Regions from separate parts of the Brevibacillus nitrificans genome, predicted to be linked through region 2. Evidence: predicted binding sites of a transcription regulator. Region 2 holds the regulator's gene; the other holds the start of a gene.
The links. Region 2 encodes LexA, which represses DNA repair genes until DNA is damaged. Its sites were predicted from a motif close to CGAACATATGTTCG; they were not measured.
Positions count from the first base shown of each region.

Region 1: uvrB (excinuclease ABC subunit UvrB) is a predicted target of LexA. The motif match lies at 3,078-3,091, and genes of this name have one in related genera.

Region 1 is NZ_RHHU01000002.1:13,866-29,329, forward strand. Features, by position in the region: gene uvrA (excinuclease ABC subunit UvrA) at 1-1,007, opposite strand, end outside; gene uvrB (excinuclease ABC subunit UvrB) at 1,023-2,999, opposite strand; gene EDM59_RS01045 (flagellar hook assembly protein FlgD) at 3,178-4,110, shown strand; gene EDM59_RS01050 (hypothetical protein) at 4,168-5,880, opposite strand; gene EDM59_RS01055 (PDZ domain-containing protein) at 6,049-7,317, opposite strand; gene EDM59_RS01060 (S41 family peptidase) at 7,422-8,894, opposite strand; gene EDM59_RS01065 (murein hydrolase activator EnvC family protein) at 8,987-10,186, opposite strand; gene ftsX (permease-like cell division protein FtsX) at 10,212-11,108, opposite strand; gene ftsE (cell division ATP-binding protein FtsE) at 11,098-11,784, opposite strand; gene EDM59_RS01080 (iron-containing alcohol dehydrogenase) at 12,066-13,223, shown strand; gene EDM59_RS01085 (YfcC family protein) at 13,329-14,744, opposite strand; gene EDM59_RS01090 (M20 peptidase aminoacylase family protein) at 14,776-15,464, opposite strand, start outside.
Region 2 is NZ_RHHU01000003.1:334,020-349,483, forward strand. Features, by position in the region: gene EDM59_RS03535 (MerR family transcriptional regulator) at 140-550, shown strand; gene glnA (type I glutamate--ammonia ligase) at 586-1,920, shown strand; gene EDM59_RS03545 (hypothetical protein) at 2,090-2,632, shown strand; T-box leader at 2,707-2,962, shown strand; gene ileS (isoleucine--tRNA ligase) at 3,034-6,111, shown strand; gene EDM59_RS03555 (DUF4269 domain-containing protein) at 6,151-6,750, opposite strand; gene EDM59_RS03560 (DUF456 domain-containing protein) at 6,893-7,378, shown strand; gene lexA (transcriptional repressor LexA) at 7,426-8,049, opposite strand; gene yneA (cell division suppressor protein YneA) at 8,208-8,558, shown strand; gene EDM59_RS03575 (DUF896 domain-containing protein) at 8,640-8,837, shown strand; gene crcB (fluoride efflux transporter CrcB) at 8,923-9,288, shown strand; gene EDM59_RS03585 (HelD family protein) at 9,325-11,568, shown strand; gene EDM59_RS03590 (HesB/IscA family protein) at 11,631-11,933, opposite strand; gene ltaE (low-specificity L-threonine aldolase) at 12,048-13,091, shown strand; gene EDM59_RS03600 (hypothetical protein) at 13,204-13,401, shown strand; gene EDM59_RS03605 (alpha/beta hydrolase) at 13,415-14,149, opposite strand; gene pdhA (pyruvate dehydrogenase (acetyl-transferring) E1 component subunit alpha) at 14,479-15,464, shown strand, end outside.

The DNA.
Region 1 (15,464 bases), on a different contig from region 2:
TAGGGCAGGTCCATGCGAATGCCAAAGTGGCGGCAAGCCGACTCCAGCAGCTGCTGATAGTACGTGGAGGACTTCGGCTCCCACGCCCCGACCGCGCCGTCATGCAGAGTCTTGGTCGCATCTGGAACGACCATGTCCGGGTCTACCTCCAGCTTCACACCCAAACCGTCACACTCGGAGCATGCACCGAACGGACTGTTAAACGAGAAGATGCGCGGCTCGAGGTCCCCGATGGAAAAGCCGCAAACCGGGCAAGCGTGCTTTTCACTGAAAAGCAGTTCCTCCTGCTCCATCACGTCGACGATGACTTTGCCATCCGCCAGGCGCAATGCCGTTTCCAGCGAGTCAGCCAGCCGGGACTGCACATCGGGTTTGACGACGATCCTGTCCACTACTACTTCGATGTTGTGTTTCTTATTTTTTTCCAGCTTGATATCTTCCGAAAGATCGCGAATTTCTCCATTTACGCGCACGCGAACAAAGCCTTGCTTGCGGATGTCTTCCAGCAGCTTGACGTGCTCGCCTTTTCTCCCTTGCACCATAGGGGCCAGGATTTGCATGCGCGTGCGCTCCGGATACTCCATCACGCGATCCACCATCTGCTCTACCGTTTGGGATTGAATCTCGATACCGTGATCCGGACATACAGCTCTCCCCACACGGGCATACAGAAGACGCAGATAGTCGTAAATCTCCGTAACCGTTCCTACTGTGGAGCGCGGGTTGCGGCTGGTCGTTTTCTGGTCGATGGAAATAGCCGGCGAGAGACCCTCGATCGAGTCGACATCCGGCTTGTCCATCTGCCCGAGAAATTGACGGGCATAGGCAGAGAGGGACTCCACGTAGCGGCGTTGACCCTCCGCATAAATCGTATCAAAGGCAAGAGAAGACTTCCCCGAGCCGGACAAACCCGTCAACACAACGAATTTGTCCCTCGGGATCACCACATCAATATTTTTCAGGTTATGGGCACGCGCACCCTTTACCACAATATGTTCCAATGGCATGAAAAAAATCTCTCCTTAGAGTTCGGCTTTCAGCTCAAGCACCAAATCGCGCAATTCTGCCGCACGTTCGAACATGAGGTTGCGAGCCGCTTCTTTCATTTCTTCTTCCATTCGTGCAATCACCGTTAAGCGGTCTTTCTTCGGCATCTTCTTGAACTCTTCGTGTGGCAGGTAATCCGCTTTTTCTTCTGCCACCTTGGTTGCCTCAATCACGTCACGTACAGCCTTCTTCACCGTTTGCGGCGTAATACCGCGCTCTTCGTTATAAGCCTCCTGGATGGAACGTCTGCGCTCCGTCTCCCGGATAGCGGCGTTCATCGAGTCCGTCATTTTGTCCGCGTACATGATCACGCGCCCTTCCGCGTTACGGGCAGCACGGCCGATCGTTTGAATCAGGGACCGCTCGTTGCGCAGGAAGCCTTCCTTGTCAGCATCAAGGATCGCCACCAAGGATACCTCTGGGAGGTCCAATCCTTCCCGCAGCAGGTTGATCCCGACTAGAACATCGAATTCACCCAAGCGCAGCGAACGCAGAATCTGCATCCGTTCGATCGTTTTAATATCGGAGTGGAGGTAGCGTACCTTGATCCCCACTTCTTTTAAATAGTCCGTCAAGTCCTCGGACATCTTTTTCGTCAGTGTCGTCACCAGTACGCGCTCGTCTTTGGCAATCGTCGCCTGAATCTCTCCGATGAGGTCGTCAATCTGGCCTTTGATCGGACGCACCGAGATCGTTGGGTCGACCAGACCGGTCGGACGAATCACTTGCTGTACAAATTCCGTGCAATGCTCCATTTCATACGGACCAGGGGTAGCGGAAATGTAAACGGCCTGCTTGATCTTGGCTTCGAACTCCGCAAAGGTGAGCGGTCGGTTGTCCTTGGCGGAAGGCAGACGAAAGCCGTGCTCGACCAGCACTTCTTTACGCGCACGGTCTCCGTTGTACATCGCTCTAACCTGAGGCAAGGTCATGTGAGACTCATCCATCATGAGAAGGAAATCATCCGGAAAATAATCAATGAGGGTATACGGCGCATGCCCCTCCGGTAAGCCCGTTAAATGGCGGGAGTAGTTTTCGATCCCGGAGCAGAAGCCCATCTCGAGCATCATTTCCACATCGTAGCGCGTGCGCTGCTCCAGCCGCTGGGCTTCGAGGAGCTTTCCTGCTTCGCGCAGCTCGGCCAAACGCTTCTCCAGCTCCGCCTCGATGCTCTGCACAGCGAGCTTCATTTTTTCTTCCCGCGTCACGTAGTGGGAAGCCGGAAAAATCGCGACATGATCTCGCTGACCCAGGATCTCTCCGGTCAGTACATCGATGGCTGTGATCCGCTCGATTTCATCTCCGAAAAACTCCACGCGAATAGCCTGCTCGCTCTGTGAGGCCGGGAATATCTCAACGACGTCTCCGCGAACCCGAAATGTACCGCGGATGAAATTGATGTCATTGCGGTTGTATTGGATGTCGACCAGTCGATGCAGGATCTCGTCGCGGCTCTTTTCCATTCCGACGCGCAAGGACAAGAGCAGCTCCCGATATTCCTCAGGAGAACCCAAGCCGTAAATGCACGAGACAGAAGCGACAATGATGACATCCCGACGCTCGAACAAAGCGCTGGTCGCCGAGTGGCGCAGCTTGTCGATCTCGTCGTTGATGCTGGAGTCTTTTTCAATAAACGTATCCGATTGGGGAATGTATGCTTCTGGCTGATAGTAATCGTAGTAGCTGACGAAATATTCAACGGCATTGTTCGGAAAAAACTCCTTGAACTCTGCACACAGCTGCGCCGCCAGCGTCTTGTTATGCGCCATGACCAAGGTCGGCTTGTTCACCTGAGCAATCACCTGGGCTGCCGTGAAGGTCTTTCCCGTACCTGTCGCACCCAAGAGGGTCTGGTGCCTCTTGCCCGCCTGAATACCAGCCACCAGTTCAGCTATGGCAGTCGGCTGGTCACCGGACGGCTGATACTCCGATACCAATTCAAAACGCTCCATTCCCTCGTTCATCTCCTCATTACAAAAAGGTTATCTATTTCCATTATAACACAATACGTGCAAAAATAAGCCGAAATTCGAACAAATGTTTGTCTTTACCCCTCGCACCCTTTTTCCGATACTGATAGTGGAAGAACATGCCCGCACGGAAAGACCCGTACAGGAAGGGAGTCTCGACATGTCTGATAACACTACCGTAAGCAATAGCTCAATGGTGCCTGCGCACCTCAGTTATAAAGGAAAAAAGGAATTTTCCACAGAGCTCGATAACAATGCGTTCATGAAGCTTCTGCTGGAGCAGCTGAAAAACCAGGATCCCATGTCTCCAATGGATAACTCACAGTTTATTCAACAGACGAGCATGATGACCATGGTGGAAAAAATGACACGGATGGCAAGCTTGATGGAACAATCCAACAACAGCATGCTCACCTTGGAAAAATACGAGTCTCTGGTCGGTAGAACGGCTACCTATGAACTGACCACCGCTGATGAAATTACCGGCGATACCTCTACAGAAACCAAAGAGGGCGCCATCCAAGCTGTCTATATGGACAATGGCAAGATCTACTTCCGTCTCGAAAACGAATCGAACCCGATCCCGCTGGCAGACATTAAAGGGCTGGAGTCGCAGGGCATGACCGGAAATGCACTGGACAGCAGCCTGAAATACATGGATATGATCGGCAATACCATCTCCTATAAAGCGACCACGCAGGTCGACAAAGATGGCAATCCGGCTACAACAGACGATGTCACTACCGTAGACGAAGTCAAAAATGCCGTGATCACAGGCTTTAGCATGAAGGATGGCACGGCCCTATTCCAGCTGGACAACGGCAATACGGTGAAGCTGGATGAGATCGTGGGGATGAGCGTCAAGCCGGATAATCAGGCAATGAGCAACTCCCTCCAGTACGCCCAGATGATTGGTTACACCATTACTTACAATGATCCTCAAACCAACACTGACGGAAGCACCTCTACAAACAGCCTAAATGGTGTGATTCAAGCCGTCAGCATGAAAAACGGACTAGTCGAATTCGTGCTGGAGGATGGGAAAAAAGTGTCCCTCAGTCAAATTACCGGCTACGAAGCAAAAGCCGTTTAGTTTAAACCAAACAAAATCCGCCCTCTTCCCTCAGGATGAGCGCGGATTTTTTGTTCTCTATTCTTTTACGATGACCTGCCCAGTCCCTGCATCCAGATGAACAGTGAGATCAACCTTGCTCTCTACCCCGCAGAAGCAATGGGCTCTCGACTGGCGGAAAGAAAGGTCGTATCCCAGCTTCCACGAAATCGCCCCTGACTGCAAATCCGTCTGGTGAATATACGTGAGCTCCAGCGGGTACGCCTTCAGCAAGCGTTCGACGGCCCCTTGCTCCATCAGTGCCTTCGTTCGGGCTGGGGCGATGATTTCTGTCGGCCTGTTCATTTGGATCTGAATCACTTTTCCCGTAGCAGAATCCACGCGCAGCGTATACATGCCATCCTCTACAGTCTGGTCGGCTTGATAGACGGGGAGTCCATTGATCATCAGATCGGCGGTGATTAGCGTGGATTGGTCATTTCCCACATCCCGCACACGCACCTGGCTGGTTCCTGTAGGCAGGAGGCGTTTCAGTGTCGCTTCCGCTGCGCTCCAGTCCCTTGCTTTATCTGTCTTCGCGCTGACATTGGTGCCATCGCTCATCTCGAGTCGAAGCAGCTGGCCCGTTTTAGCGTCCGTCTCCACGAGAACATGCAGGCGTTCATTCGCTTTTACACCCGCAGGGATTTGCCCCATTTGAAACCTCTTGTCCTGATCGGCCGTTCCCTCTCCAAAATGTCCCCAAATAAACAGGCGCCGCTCCTGCCCATCGCCGTATGCTTCCGTGTAGGTTGCCAGTGGCAGCTTCTCAGGCTCCACGCGCAGCAGTTTCCGCACGATGTCTTTCGCTTGCGCCTCTGACTGAGCCACCCACTTTTCGCCTGTTCCGTTCACCGAAATCGTTTTCGCAGGCTGCAGCTGAGCAGGAGACGGATTTCCCAATCGTTTACCCGTAAAGGCATCCAGCGCGCTGCCCGTATGCGACTGTGTGATGACGCCATCTTTGACCACGTAGGCCAGTTTGGCTTGAACGGGGTCGCCCAAGCTGTATTGGCTAGGGAGTAAATAGATGAGCTCCAATGGATGGCTTTCCTTGTACTTTTCCACAGCTTGCTGAGCGGATATGACGTGATTGGGGGCTGGGAGAGCGCTCAAGCTTATTTTTTCATAAAGCCTGCCATCAAACATTCGAAAGGAAATGATTCTGCCTGCAGCATCGAAGGAAACGAAAGCGTCATAGGCGTCATCTAGGACCACGTTGTTTACGGTTCTCACCAGTCGAACTGTCGTGAGCGAGGACTCTCGTGTAATTTCTTTTGGCTGGTATGCGCTGCCGCCTGCTTGCAAGCCTGCCACAAATGCGGACGCCTTGGTTTTTGCCTGCTGATCGGTCATGGCGACAGGCTTTGGTGCTGCTTTCGGCTGCAGATTCAGATTCAACAGCTTCCCTGTCGTTGGATCAAATATAGCTCGATCCGTAGACGTTTCTTTTTCTGCTGCCGTTGCTGCAAATATGACTTGAACACCGCTTACTCCAGGCCCATCGACATCTCCACCGAATGACACCATGCGCTGGGATAATTCCGGAATCAGCCGTACGAGCTGCTGGACGCCTTTGGCCACTTCGACTGGAACAGGTACAGCAGCAGCTGCTGCAAGCGTACTTGACGCGAGATTTTCTGCTTTTGCATAAGGTGTCGGCATCATCGGTGAAGTATACAGACTCACAGCCGCTAACGCACCGGTAAGTACGCACAGGGCAGGTTTACGAATCATTCCCACGATCAACATTCACTCCCTCTTTTTTCCTCTACGGTTGAGACGCACGATCGCGGTTTTTGTTTCTGAATAAACGGGCTATTCCATAAAAATATTTCTATCGACAAATTTCACCCTATATTGAGCAAAAGAAAAAGAGCAACGATGGCTCATCGTCACTCCCGTTCTTGTTCTAACCCTCTATGCACCTATATGCAGCTTTTCCAATCGCTGCTTGATCAGCTCTACAACACTTGCGCGCTTTAGATCTACGTAAACACTCGTGCGGGCATCCGGAACGACGATGATGCCCAGCTGATGGTGATTGCCTGCATAAACGGCGCACTGCACAAATTTCAGCTCGCCATCATGCGTCAGAACCTCCATTTTGCAGAAGGCCGAATTCGCCTGTAGAGCGGGGTAGAGATCTTCCTTATTGCGAACGTTGATCCCATTCACTTTTACAATAATCTCCCCAGGTACGATACCAATCTCCTCAGCAGGTGTATCAGGGATGACTCCCATGACCTTGATCCCTCGTGAGGACTGGATAAAGTACGGGGTGCGCTTTCTCTCCTGCACCTGACTGATGTAGAACAACGCCTCATGCCCCACAATGGCAAACAAGGCAGCCAAGAGCATCAAAGGAGGCAACCAAATGGCGAGCGCGGAAAGCCCCAGTAAAATGACGGAGTAAAGAGCTAGCTGCTTTGCGATCTGTGAAGACTTCTGTCTGGGCGTCATGGATTGTGTCATATCGGAAAACCCAGTCACTGTCGGCAAAAGCATCAAGCCAAATGTGGACGCTTCCGGCCAAAATAACGGCCAGCCTGGAAAGATCGATCCGCTTATCGCTCCGTTATCCATTTGAACAAACATGACGAGCGGAGTCAGCCAAAAGGAATGCAGCAGGTACGCGCCGACAATTCGCCCGCGCTTCCCTTCTACGAAGAGTGGCGAGGCATCCCGACCGCCATTCCAACGAACGAGCATGGCTTCCATCAAGTGCATGATCGCGACCAATGCCAGAAGAGGAAGCGGTTTTGCCTGTCCAAGCATCTCCCACAAGGGGCCGATTACCGGAACCGTATTTCCAACATGGATGATTTGCGCAAAGCCGTTTAAAATCGTCAGCAAGCCTGCCGCATACGCGAAGCAGAGAAAACGTAAACGGATCAGCGCCATCACAATCGCCAATCCCCATAGTAACCACAAATCCTGCACCTGCACGACGACTCCAAGAGCGCCCGCAAGCACGGAAATCAACAAGCCCGCCGTGATTCCCATCCCTACCGAACGGATCGTCTGGAGCAACGGCGATTGAATACGTACTGCGAACAGTTGCCTTTCCAGATTCATCTGCCGTCGATAATGCAGATAAATAAAAATCAGGAACAAATAAAAAATCGGATTGAGAAAAATGGCAGCCAATCCGTACACAATGGAGAGCATGTCTGCCTGTATCGCCAATTGTCTCACCACCTCAAAAGGAAAAAGAAAAACCACGGCATGTGATTTACCGTGGTTAACCATTTCTACGGATGTCAGGGAATTCCCTGCCTCAAAGGGTTGGATTATTTTGGCTGACTGACGACCTCCAGCGCTTTTTGCAGCTGCAAATCGTTTTCTGGTTTGCGCATAGTCTCACGCAAGCTGTCTTCCAGCTGTGTGCGAGTTGCTGCATCCACTTTTCCGGTCGCCGGCAGCTTGTGCGCGGTCTGGAACTGCTTGACCGCCTGCTCTGTTTTCTCGTCGAAGTATCCATCATCCCGACCCGGGGACAAATTCAATCCTGTGAGAATCAGCTGCAGGTTTTTCACATCGTTTCCTGCCATGTCGCGAGCCAGCTCCTTGTCTGCTGGAAGCTGAGTGGCGTTGAAGTAAGCAGGCTGCGTGACCTTGAAGTCAGGCTCGATTCCTTTTTTGTGAATCCAATCGCCCTTCGGTGTCAGCCACTTCGCGATCGTGAGCTTCAGCTGGCTCTTGTCCGTCATTTCCATGGTGCTTTGGACAGTACCTTTCCCGAAGCTCTTCTCACCGACCAGCTTGTAGTTGCCGCTATCCCGCAGAGCACCTGCCAAAATCTCAGAAGCGCTGGCGCTGCCGCCGTTGATCAGAAGCGAGATCGGATATGGCTTCGCTGCATCTGTCGTCGAGCGATACTCTTCTTTTTGTTGGCCGTGTGCTCCGTATTCGATTTGGACGATCAAGCCCTTTTTCGGAACGAGCACTTCTCCGATTTCTTTCACCGCGAGCAAGTAACCACCCGGGTTGCCGCGCACGTCGATGACCAAACCACCGATGCCCTGTTTCTCCAGGCTCGCCAATTGCTCTTTGAAATGCTTCGCAGTATCTGTAGAGAATTGGGTGATGGCGATCACACCGACTTTTACACCGTTCTTGTTAATGATTTGACTGTTGACCGTTTCGATCGGAATATCATCCCGTACGCAGACAATGTTCAGCGGTTCTGCCACGCCTGCACGCACGACTTTCAGGACAGCTTTCGTCCCTTTAGGTCCACGAATTTTGGTCACAGCCTCATGCAAGTCCAGTCCTTCCAACGATTCACCGTTTACACTGATGATCTGGTCGTTGGGGCGCAGCCCGGCACGCTCCGCTGGCGAGTCCTTGAACGGAGATACCACCGTTACTCTGCCGTTTTGCAGCGTCACTTCTGTCCCAATCCCTTGGAACGTCGAATGCAGAGTCGATGTAAACTCTTCTGCGGATTGTGGATCCATGTAGTCACTGTACGGATCTTCCAGAGAGCCCACCATGCCGCCGATCGCACCCTCTACCAGCTGGTCCGTGGTAACATTCTGGATGTAGTCCTTCTTGATCGCAGAGTACGCCTCGTACAGCTTTTTAAACTCCTGCGGATACTCTGTACTGCTAGGTAATAGGGTGCTGCTTGATGCTGTGAGCGACCCACTTTGACTCGCGTTGGCATTTGCCGATGTTTTCATCATCGACATGGTCAAAAAGCTGCTGGCCACCATCGAGACGAGTACAAGCGCAAATACGGTACGTCCCTTCCATTTCACTTCGCGTCACCATCCTTTGTGCTACCGGCAAAAAGATATGCTGCTAGTGTATGCTATTTCCGCTAGCGATATTTGCGAGACCGGATCTTCTCTTACTTGAGATACGGCATCGGATTGACAGCAACGTCGTTCTTGTAGACCGTAAAGTGTACGTGGTTACCAGTTGAACGACCAGTAGAACCGACCTCAGCAATCTTTTGCCCTCTCTCTACTGATTGTCCCACAGAAACCTTAATTCCGCCCTCCCTAATATGTCCATAGAGAGTGGTAATTTCTGAGTTGTGCTTGATCATGACCGTATTACCGAAGCCATTGGAATAGCCTGCAAAGATTACTACCCCTGCTGCTGCAGCCATAATCGTGGTACCTTTTGGCGCTGCCATATCAACACCATTATGCCCAGCTGAGCGCCCTGTAAACGGGTCGGTACGCATCCCGAAGCCGGAGCTGAAGCGGAAGCTGCCGTCCGCTACTGGCAGACCGAGCTTTCCGCCTTTATACCCACTGGAGCTTGTACTCATTGCACGGACACGTTCTGCGTATTTGGCCGATTCCTGCTTGGTCAAGGTGAGCAGCTGCTGTCCGTATTGCTCCAGATCTTCTTCCAGCGCATCTTCTTTTTTCTTCAATTCCGCTTTGACCACGAGACTTTGCTTGTACTGCTTGTCCAATTCGGCTTTGAGGCTTTCCGCCTGATCAAACATGTCTACATACACTGTCAGCTGATGGTCAATTTCTTGCTTTTTCGTTTCAATCGTCTGTTTATCACGTATGTTGTCTTCCAGAATGCGTGTGTCCTGCTCCAGAATCATTTGCAGGCCTTCCATTCGAGTGAGAAAATCCCCGAAATCAGAAGAACCGAGCAGTACGTCGAGATAGGATACATTTCCGCGTTCATACATGGACTTCACACGTGTTTTCAAAAGGGTTTCCCGCTTGGCGACGCGATCCTTTGCTTCATCGAGCTTGTCCTGCGCCTCCGCTGCCTTTTCCTTTGTTTCATCCATTTGCGTTTCGAGCTTGTCCAGCTTTTTCTGCGTCTCGTTTCGACGCAAATCGATCTGCATCAGCTCGGTTTGCAGGTCTTTTTGTTCTTTTTGCACGGCGTTAATCTTCGCCTCTACCTGCTTCACCTGCTGCTGCTGACTCTTTTTCTTGGCTTGAATCTCTTTGAGCTCCCGATTGATTTTATCCAAAGATGCCTTGCTCGCTGCCCAGGTCACATTTGTCGGGATTGCAGATCCGGCTACCAGACCGGTTATCAAGAGTGCCAATATAATCTTCTTCCTCATGATACTCCTCCCACATTCTCCTGAATTAAACCCGCAAGAATCGGCGAACCGACACCAAGCTGCCCCAGATGCCAATAAATGCACCAATCGCAATCAGAGCAAGTGCCACTTCATAAACGAGCGGGAACAGTGGCAACAGTTTGAACAGTTGGGCAGCTTCAAAGCTTGACTGAATCGCATCCAGCAAATAGTAGTAGCCAACTGTCAGCATGGCCGTAGGAATCAAAGCACCCAGAACTCCCATCAGGAGCCCTTCTACAAAGAACGGCCAGCGAATAAACCAGTTCGTAGCCCCGACCAGCTTCATGATCTCAATCTCACGGCGACGAGCGACAATCGTCAGCTTGATCGTATTGGCGATCAGGAACATGGCGGTAAAGCCAAGTCCGATGATAAAGGCAATCCCTACATTGCGGACTGCTCCCGTCCAGGCGAACAGCTTTTCAACCGTTCCTTCCCCATAATTGAGGTTTTTCACGTACTGCAGCTTTTTGATCTGTGCAGCAACTACGGATGTGTCCTTTGGATCCTTGGTTTTTACGACAAAGGTATCCGGCAAAGGATTGTCCTTTTCCAGTCCTTCAAACAAATAAGCCTTTTCCCCGAGGCTTTCTTTAAATTGCTTCAATCCTTCATCTTTCGGGATAAACGTGACCGACTCCACCTTGTCGATCGTCTTGATGTTCTGCTCGACCTGTGTGACGTTATCCTTCGTTGCCAAAACATCGAGGAATACACGGATTTCCACCTGTTTTTCCACCGATTGAGCAAAGTAGTTGACGTTCATCGCTAGGACGAGGAAAACTCCCAGAATGAAAAGAGTAATGGTAACGGCACTGATTGAAGCGAACGACATCCAGCCGTTCCGACCGAGGTTTTTTACCCCTTCACGGACGTGGCGCCCCAGCGTTCTAATCTTCATAACCGTATTCCCCTCTCTGCTCGTCACGGGCAATTTGTCCCGCTTCAATCGCGATAACGCGCTTTCTCATGGTGTTTACAATTTCCCGGTTATGCGTTGCCATGACGACCGTCGTGCCGCGCTGGTTGATTTCTTCAAACAGCTTCATGATCTCCCACGACGTCTCCGGGTCCAGGTTTCCGGTCGGCTCATCGGCAATGATAATCCCAGGGCTGTTGACCAGCGCACGTGCCAGGGCGACGCGCTGCTGCTCCCCACCGGAGAGCTCGTTTGGAAGCATTTTCGCTTTGTGCTTCAGCTTCACCAAGCCCAGTACATCCATCACGCGGGGCTTGATCTGCTTCGGATTGCTCTCGATAACCTCCATGGCAAATGCCACATTTTCAAATACCGTGAGTGTCGGCAACAGTTTGAAATCTTGAAATACGACGCCAATGCTGCGGCGTACCAATGGAATTTGTCTTTCCTTGATCCGGCTTACGTTGAAGCCGCCCAGAAAAATCTGGCCCTTTGAAGGCTTTTCTTCGCGGTACATCAATTTGATAAACGTGGATTTCCCGGCACCACTGGGACCCACGACATACACGAATTCACCTTTTTCAATGCGAATGTTTACACCCTTGAGCGCACTTGTGCCGTTAGGGTACGTTTTCCATACGTCAAACATCTCGATCATGCCCATCACATCCTACAATGTCAGATCCATCTATCTCTTGATCTTTTAAATTTCGACGAAAACCCAAACCTTCTGCCATCCACTGCCGCTCTATCCTGCGTATCGACAAAAACAGCGGAAATTTCCATCGTACCTATTATACCACCCTGTTTCGCGTATGGTATCCACTAAATCTCTCATTTCTTGTCGAAACCGTTTTAATTCGCACATCGCAGCCTAGCCTGCTTTCTGTTGCGTGGGATACAATAAAAGAAGTTTGATTTCGAAAGGAGCCATGCACGATGAACAACTTTGTTTATCACAATCCAACAGAGCTTATTTTCGGGAAGGGCCAGCTTTCCCTCTTGCAAGAAAAGGCCAAACAGCTTGGGTCCACTGTCCTGATTGTTTACGGTGGCGGAAGCATCAAGCGCTCCGGTTTGTATGACAAAACCGTTTCCCTGTTGCAGGATGCAGGTTGTCGCGTGCTTGAACTGCCTGGTGTAGAACCAAATCCTCGCCTGAGCACGGTAAAGAAAGGGATCGAGATTTGCCGTCAAGAAGGCGTCGACTGGATTCTCGCGGTAGGCGGCGGAAGCGTTATTGACGCAGCCAAAGCCGTAGCAGTGGGTGTTCCCTATGAAGGCGATGTGTGGGACTTCTATTCGCGAGTCGCACAGCCACAAGCAGCTTTGCCGCTGGGAACGGTACTGACTCTCGCAGCTACCGGCTCTGAAATGAACCGCGGCAGCGTGGTGACCAACTGGGAGACGCAAGAAAAGCACGGAGGCACGACTACCTTCCCGACGTTTTCCATTCTTGATCCTGAAAATACATTCACGGTTCCCCGCGATCAGACGATTTACGGAATCAGCGATATCATGTCACATGTATTTGAACAATACTTTAGTCATACACCGGAAATTCCTTTGCAGACACGCTTTGCCGAATCGATCCTGAAAACCGTTATTGAAAATGCAGAGCGCGTGCTGGAAAACCCAGAGGACTACGATGCGCGTGCCAACATCCTCTATTGCGGGACGATGGCCCTGAACGGAACGCTGCCTGTTGGTGTTGAGACGGATTGGGCGACTCATTCTATCGAGCATGCTGTCAGTGCTATTTACGACATCCCGCATGGCGGCGGACTGGCGATCATCTTCCCGAACTGGATGCGCTACGTTTATCGTGAAAATGTGGCCCGCTTCACTCGCTTTGCCGTAGAAGTATGGAATGTCGATCCAACCGGAAAATCAGATGAGGAAGTCGCTCTCGAAGGTATTGCTGCGGTAGAAGCCTTCTTCGCACGTATCGGCGCTCCTACTCGCCTCGCTGACTACCAAATCGGCGATGACAAGCTGCAAGTGATGGCGGAAAAAGCAACGCCATTTGGTCCAATCGGAAGCTTCAAGAAGCTGACCAGCGAAGATGTAGCGGAAATCCTGCGCATGTCGCTTTAAAGAAACCCAGCATGCAGAAAACCTCTTTCGTGACCCAATCACGATGAATCGATACATGCGAAAAAAGCCGAACCCCCATGAGGAGTTCGGCTTTCTTGTTGTTTTTTAATAGGGTCCCCAGTTGATCGCAACACCGATCATGACGAAAATAATCGACAAAACCGTCCATATCGCTGTCAACGGGAGCATAAACTTCAGCCATTTGCCATAGGAGATACCGCTGATGGCGAGAATACTCATCAGCACCCCTGACGTCGGATTGATACAATTGACCACGCCTTCTCCCAGCATCAGCGCTTCTACAGCGACCTGACGTGTGATGTTCATGAGGTCGGACAGCGGCGCGAGGAGCGGCATCAGCATGACAGCTTCCCCTGAGCCGGACGAGATCAGGAAGTGCAAGGCAGCGCTTCCCAGGAACATCCCTACCGCTCCTGCCATCGGCGATAGCGACTCCAAGAGGGTAGCAAGTCCATACACGATGGTATCCAGGAACTTTCCGTCCTCCAAAATAACCGTGATCGAGCGAGCCATCCCCACGATCAGTGCACCATAAACGAGGCTTTGACATCCTTTCAAAAAGGTTTTGGCGATGTCATTTCCGCTCATTTTGTTGATCAAGCCTACACCAATCGCAATAAAGATAAAGATTCCAGCCATTTCGTTGACGTCCCATTTGAACAGAATGGTACATGCAATAAAGGCAATTAACACAGTCCCGGTGAAAGCCAGCGTCAGCTTGTGTCGCAGGGTAAAGAGAATGTTGCTATCCAGATCTCCCGCAGCTGAACCGCTATCGGACGGGAAAGGAGTGATGCCCAGAATGCCTTTGGAAGGATCCTTCCGCAGCTTACGAGCATAACGGATAATGTACAAAATGGTCACGAGTACAAAGGAAAGATAGATGATCGTTCGATAGCCGATCCCGGAGAACAGCGGAAGCTCGGCGATCTGCTGGGACAAACCTAGCGTCCCTGGAAAGGCGATGGACGTATTGAAGCCTGAGTAAACCCCGATATAGATCAACGCGACACCAAAGATGGCATCCATTTTCATCGCTCTGGCAATCATGATGCCAAGCGGGACAAACGCAATAACCGAGTTGACGATAACCCCCAGCGTTCCCAATACGGAAAACACGGCAGTGACCAAAATGATCAGGAGCCACTCCTTATTCCCCAGCTTTCGTACCAAGGTCAAAATGGCTGCATTCAGCGCCCCGGTCTTGTCCAAAACAGACAAGGCACCGCCTGTAAAGAGCACCAAGAAGATGATCGGCGCGCCCTTTACCATCCCTGTCTGAATTGCAGTGAAAAAGTCAATAAATCCGGTCGGGTTGGGCTCCACCGCATGATAGCTTCCCGGTACAACGACAGTCACGCTGCCGTTTTTTACACGATCGAATTCGCCAGTCGGTACTACATAGGTAGCAATGGCACACACCACGAGAATACAAAATAATAAGACGTAAGCATCCAAGCGAGCAAAGCTCTTCTTCAACAAATTCTTGCTGCCTTCCATGAACGTTCCCCCTGCTTTTATAAAATCATCTCTATGAATGGGCTGCTTCTACTATAGCGGCTGTCAGGATTTTCGCACCATAGACCAGTGCGTCTGGACGAAAGGTCATTTTGGGATGGTGCAGCACGGGTTTCAGGCCACAACCGAGTCCGATCATCGTAGAGCCTACCTCAGGCTGATGCAGGGAATAGAAGTGAAAGTCTTCTCCCCCCGGAGTGACACATACCTCAGCGACGTTATCGCTACCGATGACATGCGCAATGGCTTTTTGGGCAATGGCGATCATCTCCGCGTTTGCAGTCGCTGCAGGAGCGATTCCTCTCCAGTTCCATTCGATTCCAACACCCATTAACTCGGCTGTTTGCTTTATCGCGTGCTCGATTTTATTCCGCAGCTCGTCCATCCCCTGATTGGTCTGAGCCCGCACGTCCAACGTGAACGTCCCATGGTCAGGGATAACATTCGACGTTTCTCCGCCTGCTTGCAGCTGTGTCATTTTCACAGAAAACGGACAGCTTGTTTCCAAGCGAATGTTTTGCAGCGCCTGAACCAAGAAAGAGGCTGCCTCAATCACGTTGCGACCGAATGCCGGACGCGCTCCATGAGCCTGGACACCAGTAATCGTTCCGGTCAAGGAGGTAGACGAACCGTGCAAAATCGCAGGTGCTGCCATCCCGTAAGGAACTTCGTTTTCCGGCCGCAAATGGACTCCCATGAGCT
Region 2 (15,464 bases):
TCCGTGCGATCGATTGGCTGGAGAAATCGTTTTCAAATTTGCCATAACTTGTTGTGTAACCTTCCCTAACATCTGTTGACAGGATTTATGAACTTGCATAGAATAGGGGTAAGGAATAACAAGTGAGGAGGGACAAGTCATGAGTGATGACATTCGTCGAAATATGGCCCTCTTTCCCATTGGGATCGTCATGAAATTGACGGATCTTACTGCGAGGCAAATTCGCTATTATGAACAAAACGAGCTCATTCAGCCAGCCCGCACCGAAGGGAAACAGCGCCTTTTCTCTTTCAATGATGTGGATCGATTGCTGGAAGTGAAAGCACTGATTGAAAAAGGTTTGAACATTGCTGGAATCAAGCAAGTATTGCAGATGCAAGTGCCTATTGAGAAACCATCCGAAATTACGGTGACCTCGGAGGCGAAGCGCAAGGAAATGACGGAAAAAGACTTGCACCAGCTTTTGAAACAGCAAATCATGTATCGCAATGCTTCTCGTCACGGCGAGGATGCATTGATACGTGGGGAGCTTTCCCGCTTCTTCCACTGATATAGAGCTTTACCTAGAGACAGGAGGAGAGAAATGTGAGCAAGTACACAAGAGAAGACATTATGCGTTTGGCTCAAGAAGAAGATGTAAGGTACATCCGCCTGCAGTTTACCGACCTGATGGGGGTAATCAAAAACGTAGAAATCCCTCTGTCCCAGCTGCCTAAGGCACTCGACAACAAAATGATGTTCGACGGATCTTCCATCGAAGGTTTTGTTCGTATCGAGGAATCCGATATGTACCTGGTACCAGATCTGGATACTTGGGTCGTATTCCCTTGGGGAAACGAGCACGGTAAAATCGCTCGCCTGATCTGTGATATCTTCAATCCTGATGGTACTCCATTTGAGGGAGACCCGCGCTACATCCTGAAGCGCGCTCTGAAAGAAGCGGAAGAAATGGGCTTCAGTGCGTTTAACGTCGGCCCAGAACCTGAGTTTTTCCTGTTCAAACTGGATGAAAAAGGCGAACCAACTCTCGATCTGAATGACCAAGGTGGATACTTCGACTTTGCTCCACTCGATTCCGGTGAAAACTGCCGCCGCGATATCGTACTGACTTTGGAGAAAATGGGCTATGAAGTAGAAGCTTCTCACCATGAAGTAGCTCCAGGTCAACATGAGATCGACTTCAAATACGCAAATGCTCTGCAAGCAGCAGACCAAATCCTGACCTTCAAGCTCGTTGTAAAAACCATTGCGCAAAAGCATGGTCTGCACGCGACCTTCATGCCAAAACCTCTGTACGGGGTAGCTGGTTCCGGTATGCACGCCAACCAATCGCTCTTCCGTGGAAATCAAAACGCTTTCTACGATGAGACTGATGAAATGGGCCTGAGCCAAACCGCGAAACACTATTTGGCTGGTATTTTGAACCACGCTCGCGGATTTACTGCGATCACAAACCCGCTGGTAAACTCCTATAAGCGTCTGGTTCCAGGCTACGAAGCTCCTTGCTATGTAGCATGGTCTGCGAAAAACCGTTCTCCGTTGATTCGTATTCCAGCATCCCGTGGAATGGGTACTCGTATCGAAGTACGCAGCCCAGACCCAGCAACCAACCCATACCTCGCTCTGGCTGTTATGCTGAAAGCTGGTTTGGATGGAATCAAGAACAAGGTAGAGGTACCACCAGCGATTGACCGCAATATCTACGTGATGAACGAGCAAGAGCGCGAAGAAAACGGTATTTCTAACCTGCCTGCTACTTTGAAAGAAGCGATCGAGTGCCTGAAATCTGATCCAGTGATTTGCGAAGCGCTGGGTGAGCATGCGCTGCTGCACTTCATCGAAGCAAAAGAAATCGAGTGGGATATGTTCCGCACACGCGTCCACGCTTGGGAGCGCGAGCAGTACATGAGCACATATTAATTAGCCAAAACCCCTTGTGCCACTAGGTGCGAGGGGTTTTTCTTTTTGTTTGGCGAATTAACTCCCTCGTTACATATAGGTTAACTTTCGATAGCAGACAGCCATTTGCGATTGGCTTAGTATGAAAATGCCCATTGTAAGAGCTTGTCTTATTCGTTGGTGGAACGCCATGTGCGATGAAAGTCGCCCGCATGGTGTAGGCTCGTCCGAAAACCGTACTAGGTTAGGCGAGAATAGCGAAGATGAAGAAGCTCCTTCTTTAACAGATGACGTGGAGGTGAGCATTCGACCAGGTGGAAATGCCGTTCAGATTACGGCGAGCTTTAACGAGGACATAAAAGGATTCCGACTGCAGTACGTCAGTTTGAGCGACGGAGTGTACAATGATTTTGACATCACAGATTTGGAGGTTGGAATCGGCACGTACAAGTGGACAGAAGACGGTAACGATCACGTGACGTCAACGGTGACCAAGGACACGGAGCCGAATGGCAGATATGATATCTACAAATTCGAACGGCCAGATGGATCATTTTACGAATTATGGCTGGACAATCAGGGAATCACCATCTCCGTCATTTTCAGTACGCCATATGACCTCGATGATGAGACATTCCGCTCTTATGTCGAGATGCTGATTGCTGATCCTTCCACCCACTTGATGGTAACGGATGAGGCTGGCAATACCTCGAACGACCTGCTGCAAGAATAGGAGACGAGACATCCAAAAAGAAATTTGACAACGTATAAAAAGTATTGTAAAAATGATGTAACCAATTGAACGAACGAAATTCATTGACGAGAAAGAGTAAGCTATTTCCTTGTTCCCCAGAGAGTTGGCCATGTGCTGAAAGCCAACGTTCAAGATGTAGCCGAAAATCCTCTCCGAGAAGGAAGGCTGAAGTGTGCAAGTAAGCTGACCCGGGATCCCGCCGTTAAAAGGGACGCGTATGATGGTACGTAGTAGAGTGCTGAAAAGTCATGGCTGCCATGATCTTTTTGGAACAAGGGTGGTAACGCGAGAGTAAATCTCGTCCCTTAGGGGGCGGGATTTTTTTGTTTTTTTCGGGTCCATTCTCCATCACATTTCATTTGGGAAAGGATGGCAGTCAGATGAAAAGCGTGGATGTGAAAGAAAAAGCGAGGGTTCGTGAGCTCAGGGTCTTGAACCAATGGAGGCAGGACAATACCTTCCAAAAATCAATCGAAAATCGGGAAAGGAAACCCAGTTTTGTATTCTACGAAGGTCCGCCAACCGCCAATGGACAGCCACACATCGGTCATGTCCTTGGTCGGGTGATCAAAGATTTCATCGGTCGATATAAAACGATGGCAGGGTATCGGGTTGTCCGTAAAGCGGGCTGGGATACACATGGACTCCCCGTAGAGCTTGGGGTGGAAAAGCAGCTGGGGATTTCGGGTAAACAGGAGATCGAAAACTACGGAGTAGAGAAGTTTGTAGAAAAATGCAAGAGCAGTGTATTTGAATACGAAAGGCAATGGCGTGAACTGACAGAGGGGATTGCGTACTGGACGGATATGGATGACCCCTACATTACGCTGACCAATTCCTATATCGAGAGTGTTTGGCATATCCTGTCCGAGATCCACAAAAAGGATTTGCTGTATAAAGGACATCGCGTGAGCCCCTATTGCCCGGATTGTCAGACGACGCTAAGCTCGCATGAAGTAGCACAAGGCTATGAAGACGTGAAAGATCTGAGTGCGACAGTGAAGTTCCGCAGTAAAAAGAATAGCGACATCTTTCTTGCGTGGACGACGACACCTTGGACACTCCCCGCAAATGTGGCGTTGGCGATCAACAAAGATCTCGACTATGTACGTGTACAGAAAAATGACGAAGTGTACGTGGTAGCCAAAAATCTGGTGGAGTCTGTTCTAAAGGATGATTTCGTCATCTTGTCTACGCATAAAGGTGCAGAATTCATGGGGACTCCGTACGAACCGCCGTTTGCCTATATCCATGTGGATAAAGGCCATATCGTAGTGGCTGCAGACTACGTCAGCGATAAAAGCGGTACGGGTATTGTCCATACGGCCCCAGCTCATGGGGAAGACGATTACCGGATCACACGCCAGCATGACCTGGATTTTGTCAATGTAGTTAACCTGGCAGGCCGTTATACCGATCAAGTCACTGATTTTGCAGGACGCTTTGTCAAAGAGTGTGACGTAGACATCGTGAAAGACTTGGCTCATCGTGGCTTGTTATTTTCAAAGGAGCGCTATGAGCACAGTTACCCGTTTTGCTGGCGCTGCAAATCTCCGCTGCTTTATTACGCGATGGAGAGCTGGTTCATTAAGACGACGGCGATCAAAGAACAGCTGATCGAAAACAATCGAAAAATAGAGTGGTATCCGGGGCATTTACGGGACGGTCGATTCGGTAAATTTCTCGAGGAACTGGTAGACTGGAACATCAGTCGCAACCGCTATTGGGGAACCCCACTCAACATCTGGCTCTGTCAGGATTGCGGATGTGAGTATGCACCCGGAAGTATAGACGAACTGCGCCAGAGGGCCATCGAACCGGTCGATGAGAGCATAGAGCTGCATAAGCCTTTTGTGGATGAGGTAAAGCTGCGCTGTTCCTGCGGTGGTGCGATGGAAAGAACGCCAGAGGTCATTGATGTGTGGTTCGACAGTGGGTCGATGCCATTTGCTCAGCATCATCATCCGTTTGGCAATGAAAAGGATTTTCAGGAGCAGTATCCGGCTGACATGATTTCGGAAGGGATTGACCAGACGAGGGGATGGTTTTTCAGTCTGCTGGCGGTATCCACCCTCTACAATGGCAAGGCACCGTACAAAGCCGTCATTTCAACCGGTCATGTACTGGATGAAAACGGTCAGAAGATGTCCAAAAGCAAAGGGAATGGGATCGATCCGTGGGAAGTAATCGATGAGTTCGGTGCGGATGCGTTTCGCTGGGCACTCTTGTCAGACAGCGCGCCTTGGAGCAGCAAGCGGTTTTCCAAACGCATCGTAGCGGAGGCGAAGTCAAAGGTCATCGATACGATCCAGAACATCCACGCCTTTTATGCCATGTACGCCTTGCTGGATCAATATACTCCCGCGCCTGATCCGCAGGCAGTCACCAACGAATTGGACCACTGGGTGCTATCCCGATTGAATTCTACCTTGCTGCAGGTGGAGAAAGGTCTTGAGACGTACGATTTTATGAACCCGGCAAAAGAGATAGAAGCGTTTGTGGATGACCTGAGCAACTGGTACATCAGACGTTCCCGTGATCGTTTCTGGGGCACCGAGATGACGGAAGACAAACGATCTGCCTACCAAACCCTGCATCAAGTTCTTGTGACCCTAGCTCAGATGATTGCTCCGTACACGCCCCTGATTGCAGATGATATCTATGGCAACCTGGCAGGAGAGCAGAGCGTCCATTTGTCCGACTATCCAAAGGCGAACACGTCTGCCATCGATCCGAACCTGGAGCAGGAGATGGAAATGGCACGGCAGGTTGTCGAGCTTGCGCGAAACATCCGAAATGAAACGGGGATCAAGACGCGCCAGCCATTGGCAGAGCTTTTGCTGACCACGGAACGGGTGTTTCCGCTCGATCGCTTTGCTCCCATCATCAAAGAGGAAGTCAATGTGAAAGAGGTAAGATTGGTAACAAGCGAGGCAGGCTTTGTTTCCTATCACTTCAAGCTGAATCTAAAACAGGCAGGGAAAAAATACGGAAAGCTCGTAGCGCCGATCCAGGAATTATTGAAAGGACTGACAGATACAGAGGCTGCGCAGGTAATGGAAGAAGGAGGCGTGAACCTGACTGTAGAGGGGGAACAGGTTCGAATTCCTGTGGATGAATTGATGGTCGAAAAGCAAGGGAAGCAAGGATTTGCATCGGCTTCGGGCTATCAGCTGCAAGTCGCTTTCAATACGAAGCTTACGGAGGAGCTAAAACAAGAGGGGCTCGTCCGGGAAGTGATTCGTGTGATCCAGGATTATCGCAAGAAGCTCGACTTACCGATCGAAAAAAGGGTGTCCCTTACACTGGATGCAGATGAGCAAGTGAGAGAAGCGATCGAGCGATTCAAGCAGGTGCTTTGGAAAAGTGTATTGCTTGCTGAATTACGCTATGGGAATGAGCAGGATATGGTAGCATTCTCGTTAGGGGATTCGAGCGTACGTCTGCGTATCGAGTAGTCGAGGAAGCTATATCGAATCAAAAGCGACAAGCCGAGCTCACGCTTCTAGCGGATGAGATTGGCTTGTCGCTTTCCTGCTGCCCAGCATGCGGAACAGTTCTTCTTGAGAGTAAGTCTCTAATTCGAAGAGGGCTTGATAAGGATCAGCACCCGCGATCGCGAAGTAAAGGGCAAAGGCAGGCTCTGTCTTGATGCCTTGCTGCTTGAGCTTGCGAATCTCTTGATAAGCGTTTGGACCGCCCATTTCCAGGAGTCTCGCTTCAATAACCATGTGGCGATACGCATTTTGCTGTTCAACAGGAACAGATTGCGCAAAGATCTCAAAGAGAAAGCCTTCTGCAGAAAAACGGATAACGCTGGTAGGGACTTTGTTTACCAGGAGGCGAGTCTCGTGATATCCATCCCATTCCCCATAGAATGCACGGACACTGGCATCAAACTGCTCGAGATCGTCGCTCGTACAAATAATATCGAGGTCGCTCTCCGCAATGTCGATGTCCAAGGGAATGGTGCCGGCAAGAACGGGATCGTAGGCTTTCAGGTTCTCCATGACACGTGTTGAAGTGAGCGCATCCCAAGCAGCGCGTTGTTTGGATGTGCCTGTTTGTAAATAAGAAAGGTCACGCCAATTTTTCATGAATTGCCTCCATTTTGTATCCATCTGCACATTTTGGGTAACGATCGTAGGGAAGGGCAGTTCTTTCATTGTAGTAGGGAGCGAAACAGAGTGCAACGGAAATGAAAATCACACGTATACCTTACAGAGAGGAGTGGGAGCTGTGGATATACTGTTATGGATTGTCGTAGTAGCCTTGTTTGTACTAAGCATTGCGGGGATCTTTCTGCCGGTTTTGCCTGATACGATTCTGCTGTGGGTAGGCTTTCTGCTCTATCACTTTTTCATTGCAGATCCAGGAGCAGGACTGCCTTCATCCTTCTGGTGGGGGATGGTTGCCCTCAGCGTGCTTTTATACGGAGCGGATCTTTTAACCAACATGTACTTCGTGAAAAAATACGGGGGCTCCAAGTGGTCATCCGTAGCTGCTGTCGTGGGGATTCTAGCGGGGATCTTCCTGTTCCCTCCGTTCGGAATGATCATCTTGCCATTCGTTTTCGTCGTTCTCGTGGAGCTGTTTATTCAAAACCAAACACTGGAGAGAGCGGTTAAAGCGGGCTTTGGTTCGTTGATTGGTTTTTTGGGAAGTGCAGTCGTGAAAGTCGTTTTGCAAGTGGCGATGATCATCTGGTTTTTCATCGCGAGATAACAAAAGAAAAAAGACAGCCTCGGCTGTCTTTTTTCTTTTCTTGCGTATTAATGAATCAAGCGATAGACGCCGATGACTTTTCCCAAAATAGAGACAGCATCCAAAATGATTGGCTCCATCGTCGCGTTCTCCGGCTGGAGGCGGAAGTGATTCTTTTCTTTGAAGAAGCGTTTGACAGTAGCCTCATCTTCTTCTGTCATGGCGACAACGATATCTCCGTTGTTGGCGACATGCTGTTGACGAACGATGACGTAATCGCCGTCGAGGATCCCTGCATCGATCATACTGTTTCCGGAAACGCGCAGCATGTACACCTTGTCCGATGTAACGATATTCTCTGGCAGTGGGAAGTACTCTTCTACGTCTTCAATTGCCGTAATGGGCTGCCCGGCTGTTACTTTCCCGATAACAGGGACACGAACAACGGAATCTTCAAAATCATCTTGAAAGCGATCTTCCTCAGACAGAAGCTCAATCGCGCGAGGCTTGGTAGGGTCGCGGCGGATGAGGCCTTTCTTTTCTAGGCGAGCTAAGTGTCCGTGGACCGTAGAGCTGGAGGCAAGACCAACGGCTTCACCGATTTCACGCACGGAAGGGGGATATCCTTTATCGCGCACTTCTTTGCGGATGAAATCGATGATGGCTTGCTGTCGATTGGATAGTTTTGACATAGAAGACACCTCTATTTTCTCGAACATATTTTCCTATATTATACCATGGGATCTTGCGTTCGACAAACATAAGTTCGATTTTTTATTGACATGAACGTATGTTCCCATGTATGATGATAACAAGAAAACAGAACGTACGTTTGTAGGAGGGAATAATGATGTCTGTTATGACTGTACATAATCGATTTGCGAAAAAGGAAACGCGCCGAGCAAGGGTGGGTATTACCCGCGGACAGGCTATTATGTTTGTAGTGAGCTTCTCTCTCTTTTTTTACTTGCTGACCGAACTAGTGTTTGCTTCTGATGCGAATGCAGTCCTCCCTGTAAAGGAAGTAACCGTCCGTGAGGGAGACAGCCTGTGGAAGCTTGCGATTCGTTATCAGGAAGAGGCGCAGATGGAAGTAAATGAGCTGATTCTTGCGATCCAAGAGGTAAATGAGCTGGAGAGTGTCATCATTTATCCTGGACAGACCTTGAAGATCCCCGTTTCATCCGAGCAAGGATTGTGAAAGCTTGCCTGATCTGCTTGCGTAGTGTCCTCGTTATGGTATAATGGAGCGGCATTACTTACAGGTGGGGAGGAACCAGTAGTGGTATCTGACGCAGAAATCAAACGCATCAACGAATTGGTGAAAAAGTCCAAGGAAGTTGGGCTAACCGATGAGGAAAAACTCGAACAAAAAGCTCTTCGTCAAAAATACATCGATGCCGTAAAAATGTCGCTGCGTGCGAATTTGGACTCGATCCGTTATGTGGAAGACCTTGAAGAAAATGGACGAAAACAGTAAGATAACATGTATTGATAGCACAGACATCCTCGCTTGAAGCTGGGGTGTCTTTTTATTCCGAATTGAGGTAAAGGAGAGCGGAAAAATGACGTGGCTGGCAGTAGCGATTGGAGGAGCTGTTGGTTCAGTTATGCGTTATGGACTATCGCTATTGGCGAATCTACCAGGATGGCCACTGGGGACATGGCTTGCGAACATACTCGGATCTTGCCTGATCGGAATCCTCTCTGTTTGGGGGAAAGAAAAAGGAGGCCTTTCTCCGGAGCTCTATTTGTTGTTCACAACAGGTGTGATGGGCGGATTTACGACCTTTTCTACTTTTTCTCTGGAAGTGGTTACTTTCTGGGGAGAGGGACAAGTGATTCGTGGAATCCTTTATGTATTGCTAAGTGTTGGAGTCGGATTATTATCCTGTTTAGCAGGGATTTGGCTAGCTCGACAGTGGACGTAACGCTATTGGATGAGTCGAATGAGAGGGGGGATGGGTATGAGTACCCAGCACCGGGAATATGAACAGGAACAAAAGAAGTTGGATGATACCATCGCGATAATTGACAGTGAAATCACACAATTACGCGAGGACATTCGCGAAGCTACGGATGATTATGTCAAACAGGTCGTCAATTCAAAGAAAGCCAAAGAATTGCGCTACCTGGAAGACCATGGACGTGATAAGCCTTATTTCGGGCGTGTTGATTTCATGAAGGATGAAGTATACGAGCTGGACCAGGTCTATATCGGCAAACGGGGGATCGTCCGCGGTGACACCTTTGATTCTGTCGTCGTGGACTGGAGGGCACCGATTGCGAGTCTTTATTATTCCGGTGAGAGCAAGGAAGCCTTTTACCGGATGGGTCGAGAGATTGTGCGTGGAGAAGTCACTTTGAAACGCAATTTTGCGATGGAAGACGGCAAAATTACCGGTATCTACGATGGGGCGGTCAAAGAAACCATTCATCGGGAAATGGGAGACCCGGATGACTTCCTGCAAGAGGGATTCATCGATGAGTTTTTGGCGGCCAACCTCAATCAGGCAAACGACAGTCGTCTGAAAGATATTGTCGCGACCATTCAATCAGAACAAAATGACATTATCCGGGCAGAAAAGGAACGGCCAATTGTCGTGCAAGGGGTAGCTGGTAGCGGAAAGACAACGATTGCTTTACATAGACTTTCTTATCTCATTTACAATTATCAGGACACGATGCTTTCGAAAAAATTCATGGTGTTCGCTCCGAACCGGATGTTCCTAACCTATATATCCGACGTCCTCCCAGAGCTCGGAGTCGATGATGTCCAGCAATCAACATTCGTTGACTGGGCGGCACGGCTTGTCAAACCGCTGCTCCCGAAAGGCTGGAGAATTACTAGCCCGGATAAACCGCTACAGCTGTTCTTTGAAGATGGTCAGGATGAGCGTGAGCAGGAGCTTGCCCGAAATCGTCTACGCTTTAAAGGCTCGCTTGCATGTAGGGATGCGCTAGAACAATACATTCGCTTCGTGATTGAAACGAGGATTCCCTTTAAGAAGCTAAGCTTCCAGTATAACAAGACCAAACAGGTTTTTACGATTAGCGGGGAGTTCATCCGCCAAAGCTTTCTCGAGCAATTTGCCAATCTGCCGTATCAACGCCGGCTCGATGCATTGCGCAAGCATCTGAAGCAGGAGATGAACAAGCAGATGTTCGCCCACCTCCGCGAGCTGAAAATAGATCTAGATAAACAAGGTCTTGCGAAGTTCGAAAAAATGCTGGAGCAGATTTTGGAAACGTACATGACTTCTTTTCCGCAGCTCGATGTCTTCGCGTCGTACAAGGAGATGGTTACGGATGAAAGTCTCCTCCGGAAGCTGGTAACGGCTGAGGTAGACGATCAGGTGTTGCTGGATGTCTGCCAATCCTCTCGCAATCTGTTCGCGGATGAACGGCTCGAGGCGGAGGATATTGCTCCGTTACTGTATTTGCAGCACATTGTTGAGGGAATGAACAAGGCTGAGCATTTCGATCACACCGTTATCGACGAAGCACAGGATCTGAGTGCGTTGGAGATTGCCGTTGTGTCTTTGGCTACCAAAAATCAATCTCTCACGATCGTGGGGGATATCGCCCAAGGGATCCACTCCTATCGCGGTATTCATGCGTGGGAGGAGCTTACCCAAGGAATTTTTCAAAAGCTTCGCCCTTCCTACTACACGCTGTCGCAAAGCTATCGCTCCACGATCGAGATCATGAAGTGCGCAAACGAGGTGCTGCGCCAAATCGAGCTGCCGGAGACTGTACTCGCAAAACCGGTACTACGGCATGGAGACAAACCGATAATGGCAAGTCCAGCCACGAGAGAAAAGCTGTGGGAGGATGTTGCCAAACGAGTAGAGGAATACCGCGCTCAAGGCTTTCAAACCATTGCCATCGTGACGAAAACGATCGGAGCAAGCAAAAAAGCGCAGAAAGGCTTGCAAGGCAAAATCGAGGATATGACGCTGCTGAGCAGTAAAGATAATCAGTTTCCCGGTGGTGTCACTGTCATGCCGGCTTATTTGACAAAGGGATTGCAGTTTGATGTGGTTATCCTGTTGGATGTGGATCAATATACGAACTCGGAATGGGATGCCAAGCTGTTGTACGTAGCGATGACCCGCCCTGTTCACCGACTGGTTATGACCCACGTCGAGGGCAGTGTGCCACCGCTTTTGTGTGACATGCCCGCAGCGTTATACGATCGGGCAGAATAAGTGCAAATAAAAAATCCCCCTGCAATGTCTGTAGGGGGATTGCTGTTTTGAAGTCGTGCCGATTAATGATCGCCCGTGTTTCCTTTCGAAGGGTTCGTGATCACAAAGCCTTCTTGTGGCAGGTACAGGTAGTCCAGAATGATTCCGTCCAAGAGGGGCTCGTCTTTTTTCACAATGACATCGATTTCTTTGTCCGTTTCGATTACTTCGTCTTCTTCCGTCGGCTTGTCCAGCGCGAGACCGTAGTGCGCATGGTCACCATGTGCGTGTGTGATATAGACGCGAAGCTTCAGATCCTTGTCTTCCTCTTGGTCGATGATGGTTTTTAATTGTTTCGCTGCATTGCGCGTAATTTTCACTTTCATCGGGCAGGACTCCTAACCTTTTATGTATGTTTCCATTCCATATTAGCAAAGAGGGAATTCCCTATGCAATGTTGAAAGTTCAGTGAACAAGGAATGCAAAAGGGGAGAGAAACCATGAAAAAGATTGATTTGCGAAGTGACACTGTAACGAAACCGACCGAAGCCATGATTCGAGCGATGGCGGAAGCAGAAGTGGGAGACGATGTATACCGGGAAGATCCCACCGTCAATCGCCTGGAGGAAATCGCAGCGGAGCGTTTGGGGAAAGAAGCAGCGCTGTTTGTCACGAGCGGCACCCAAGGCAACCAGGTAGCTGTTTTGACACACTGCGTAAATGGAGACGAAGTGATCGTCGAAGCCGAATCTCATATTTTTTATTACGAAGGCGGCGCGATGTCCGCACTAGCGGGTGTCCAGACCCGGACAGTATCAGGCGTGCGCGGTGCCCTGCGAGGCGAGGACGTCGAGAAAGCGATTCGTTCGACTACCAATATTCATTTTCCACGGACAAAGCTGATCTGTCTGGAGAATACCCATAATCGCGCGGGCGGAGCAGTTGTGACCCCCGAACAAATGAAGAGCGTGTACGACGTGGCACAAAAACATGGCATTCCGGTGCATTTGGACGGGGCACGCCTGTTCAATGCGGCAGTTGCACTCGGTGTAGACGTTCAGGAATTTAGCCGGTATACCGACACGGTACAAATTTGCCTGTCAAAGGGGCTTAGTGCGCCAGTGGGTTCCATCATTGCCGGGGATCGGGCCTTTATCGAAGAAGCGAGATGGTGGAGAAAGAAATTGGGCGGGGGGCTGCGCCAAGTCGGTTATTTGGCTGCACCTGGTATCCTCGCTTTAACGGAAATGACGGATCGTTTAGTCGAAGACCACGACCGCGCCAAACAGCTCGCGGAAGGATTCAGAAATCTTTCTTTGGAAGTCGCTCCCGTCGATACGAACATCGTCCTAGTCAAAACCGACTCGATCCGCGTCCCTGCTGTTGAGTTCCTCAGGCTACTCAGCGATAGAGGGGTGTACGCCGTTGACTTTGATGAATACATGATCCGGTTTACGACGCATCGCCATATCACGGAGAATGACATCCAGTATGTGTTAGAAGTCGTGGAATCTTTGATCGCTGGTGTATCTACAGCGCAATAGCAAAAGCGGGGCAGCTCCGATCTGACCATTTGGTGAGGTTGGGGCTGTTTTGTTGTGTAAATCCGCTTAACCAAAGCAATACTATAGCTATCCAACATAGGGGAAAAGAGGGATGGACATGATATCGGCCAAAGATCGAGGACGAATTCAGGCGCAGATGCAGCGCGACGAAAGCAAGATCGTCAATATCGTATTAAGTGATGCCCAGCAGGTGGCGGGAGAAATCGAAAAAGCCACCCACGAGGGCATTTTCATGGTGGATGGCCGTTATTACGGTTATGACAGTATAAAAGAAATCAACGGGCTGTAAAGAAGCAGCCATACTACAGTTTGGGGGCAGGGAAGAAGTGGCGAAGGCTGTCCGGTAGCTCCTTTTGCCACAGCCCCCAGACGTGATTACCGGGCTTTTCCCGGTAGGACAGCTCTGCCTGCTTGGACTCTAGGAGTTGCTTGGCTTCCCGGTTCCATTGAACAAAGTCGAAGGTACCCATATGCGTTTCTACAGCGAGCTCATCCAAGCCGACCACCATCCAAATTCGCAGCCAGGACAGGCTGGGTGCATTTTGCAGCTGATCGAGGGTTGGCTGGAAGAAGGCACCGGACAAAGCCAGCACCCGCGTAAATACCTCAGGGTGATCCAAAGCGAGATGGAGAGAAACCGTGCCGCCTAAAGAGTCGCCGGCCAATATGCGTGAGGCGGGATCACGACGAACAGGATAACGCTCTTCGATAAAAGGGACGAGTTCCTCTGTAAAAAATCGTTTGTACGCAGCGTTGCGCGAGCCCACCGGCGAGTATTCGCTGGTACGCTTGCTTCGCTCGACGGAGACGCCTACGATCAGGAAGGGCTCGATGCCTTCCTCCAGAATTAACTGGTTTGCGATCGTCGCGATCCGCCCCATCGTAAAGAAGTCATTTCCATCCTGGCAATACACAACCGGATAGGAAAGCAGCTCATTATAGCCGGGCGGCAGATAGACTTTCACAGAGCGTGGAGTGTCCACATGGATGCTGGGCACTTCTTCTTTTATGATCGTTCGCTTAACATATTCGGACATGAATTCCACCACCAAAATTTACTTTTTCAAAAAGAAAGTCCTTGAAATAAACTGATACAGCTACTATAGTAAATGATAACAGAACGGAAATAAACCCTGTAATATCAATACTATAACACATTGAACAGACATTTTGTCTGCAGTATAACAGGGTGTGCAGGAAAATTTGGAAACGGATTTTCTGCATGTTCCAGCTGTTCTTTTCCTTTTCTTACAGGGTATCCACCGGCAGGATCCATGATTCTTGACTGAACGGACAGTCGACCGATCAGTCTCGTCCAGGAAAACCTAGCCAAGGAGCCTTTAATTCCAGTGACGAGGTGAATGAGATGAGCGTAACCACTGCTGTTGAACAAACAGAGAACAACGCCCCGCTGCAAATTCTTGCTCCGGACGGAACGGTTGTTCGTCCTGACTTGATGCCTAATCTCTCCGATGATGAATTGCGTGAACTGATGCGTAAAATGGTATTTACCCGTGTATGGGACCAACGCGCGATCAGCTTGAACCGCCAAGGCCGTTTGGGCTTCTATGCACCAGTAGCAGGACAAGAAGCGAGCATGATCGGTTCTGAAGCGGCTTTGTCCAAAGAAGACTTCATCCTGCCAAGCTACCGCGATATTCCGCAAATGGTATGGCATGGTTACCCAATGCACAATGCGTTCCTGTATTCCCGTGGACATATTGAAGGCGGACGCATTCCTGAAGGCGTAAACGTTCTCATGCCACAAATCATCATCGCAGCACAATGTACGCAAGCAACGGGTGTTGCTATGGGTTACAAGCTGCGCGGTGAAAAACGTGTAGCGATCAACTACTTTGGTGACGGTGCGACTTCCCAAGGTGACTTCTACGAAGGGATGAACTACGCAGGGGTTTACAAGCTGCCGGTTATCTTCTTCTCGCAAAACAACGGCTATGCGATCTCCCTGCCGTTCGAAAAACAAACAGCTTCCGAAAACATCGCTGTTAAAGCAGTTGCTGCAGGTATCGCAAGCGAGCGCATTGATGGTATGGACATCATGGCTGTCTACTACGCGGTTCAAAAAGCAAAAGAGCGCGGCGTAAATGGCGAAGGCGCTACCTTGATCGAAGCACTGACTTACCGTTATGGTCCACACACCATGGCTGGTGACGACCCAACTCGTTACCGTACAGGCGAAGAGCAAAGCGAGTGGGAGCTGCGCGATCCATTGATCCGTTTCCGCAAGTTCCTCGAAACAAAAGGCCTGTGGAACGAAAAAGACGAAGAAGCAGTCATTGAAGAAGCGAAAAAAGCAGTTGCAGACGCGATCAAAAAAGCGGACGAAACTCC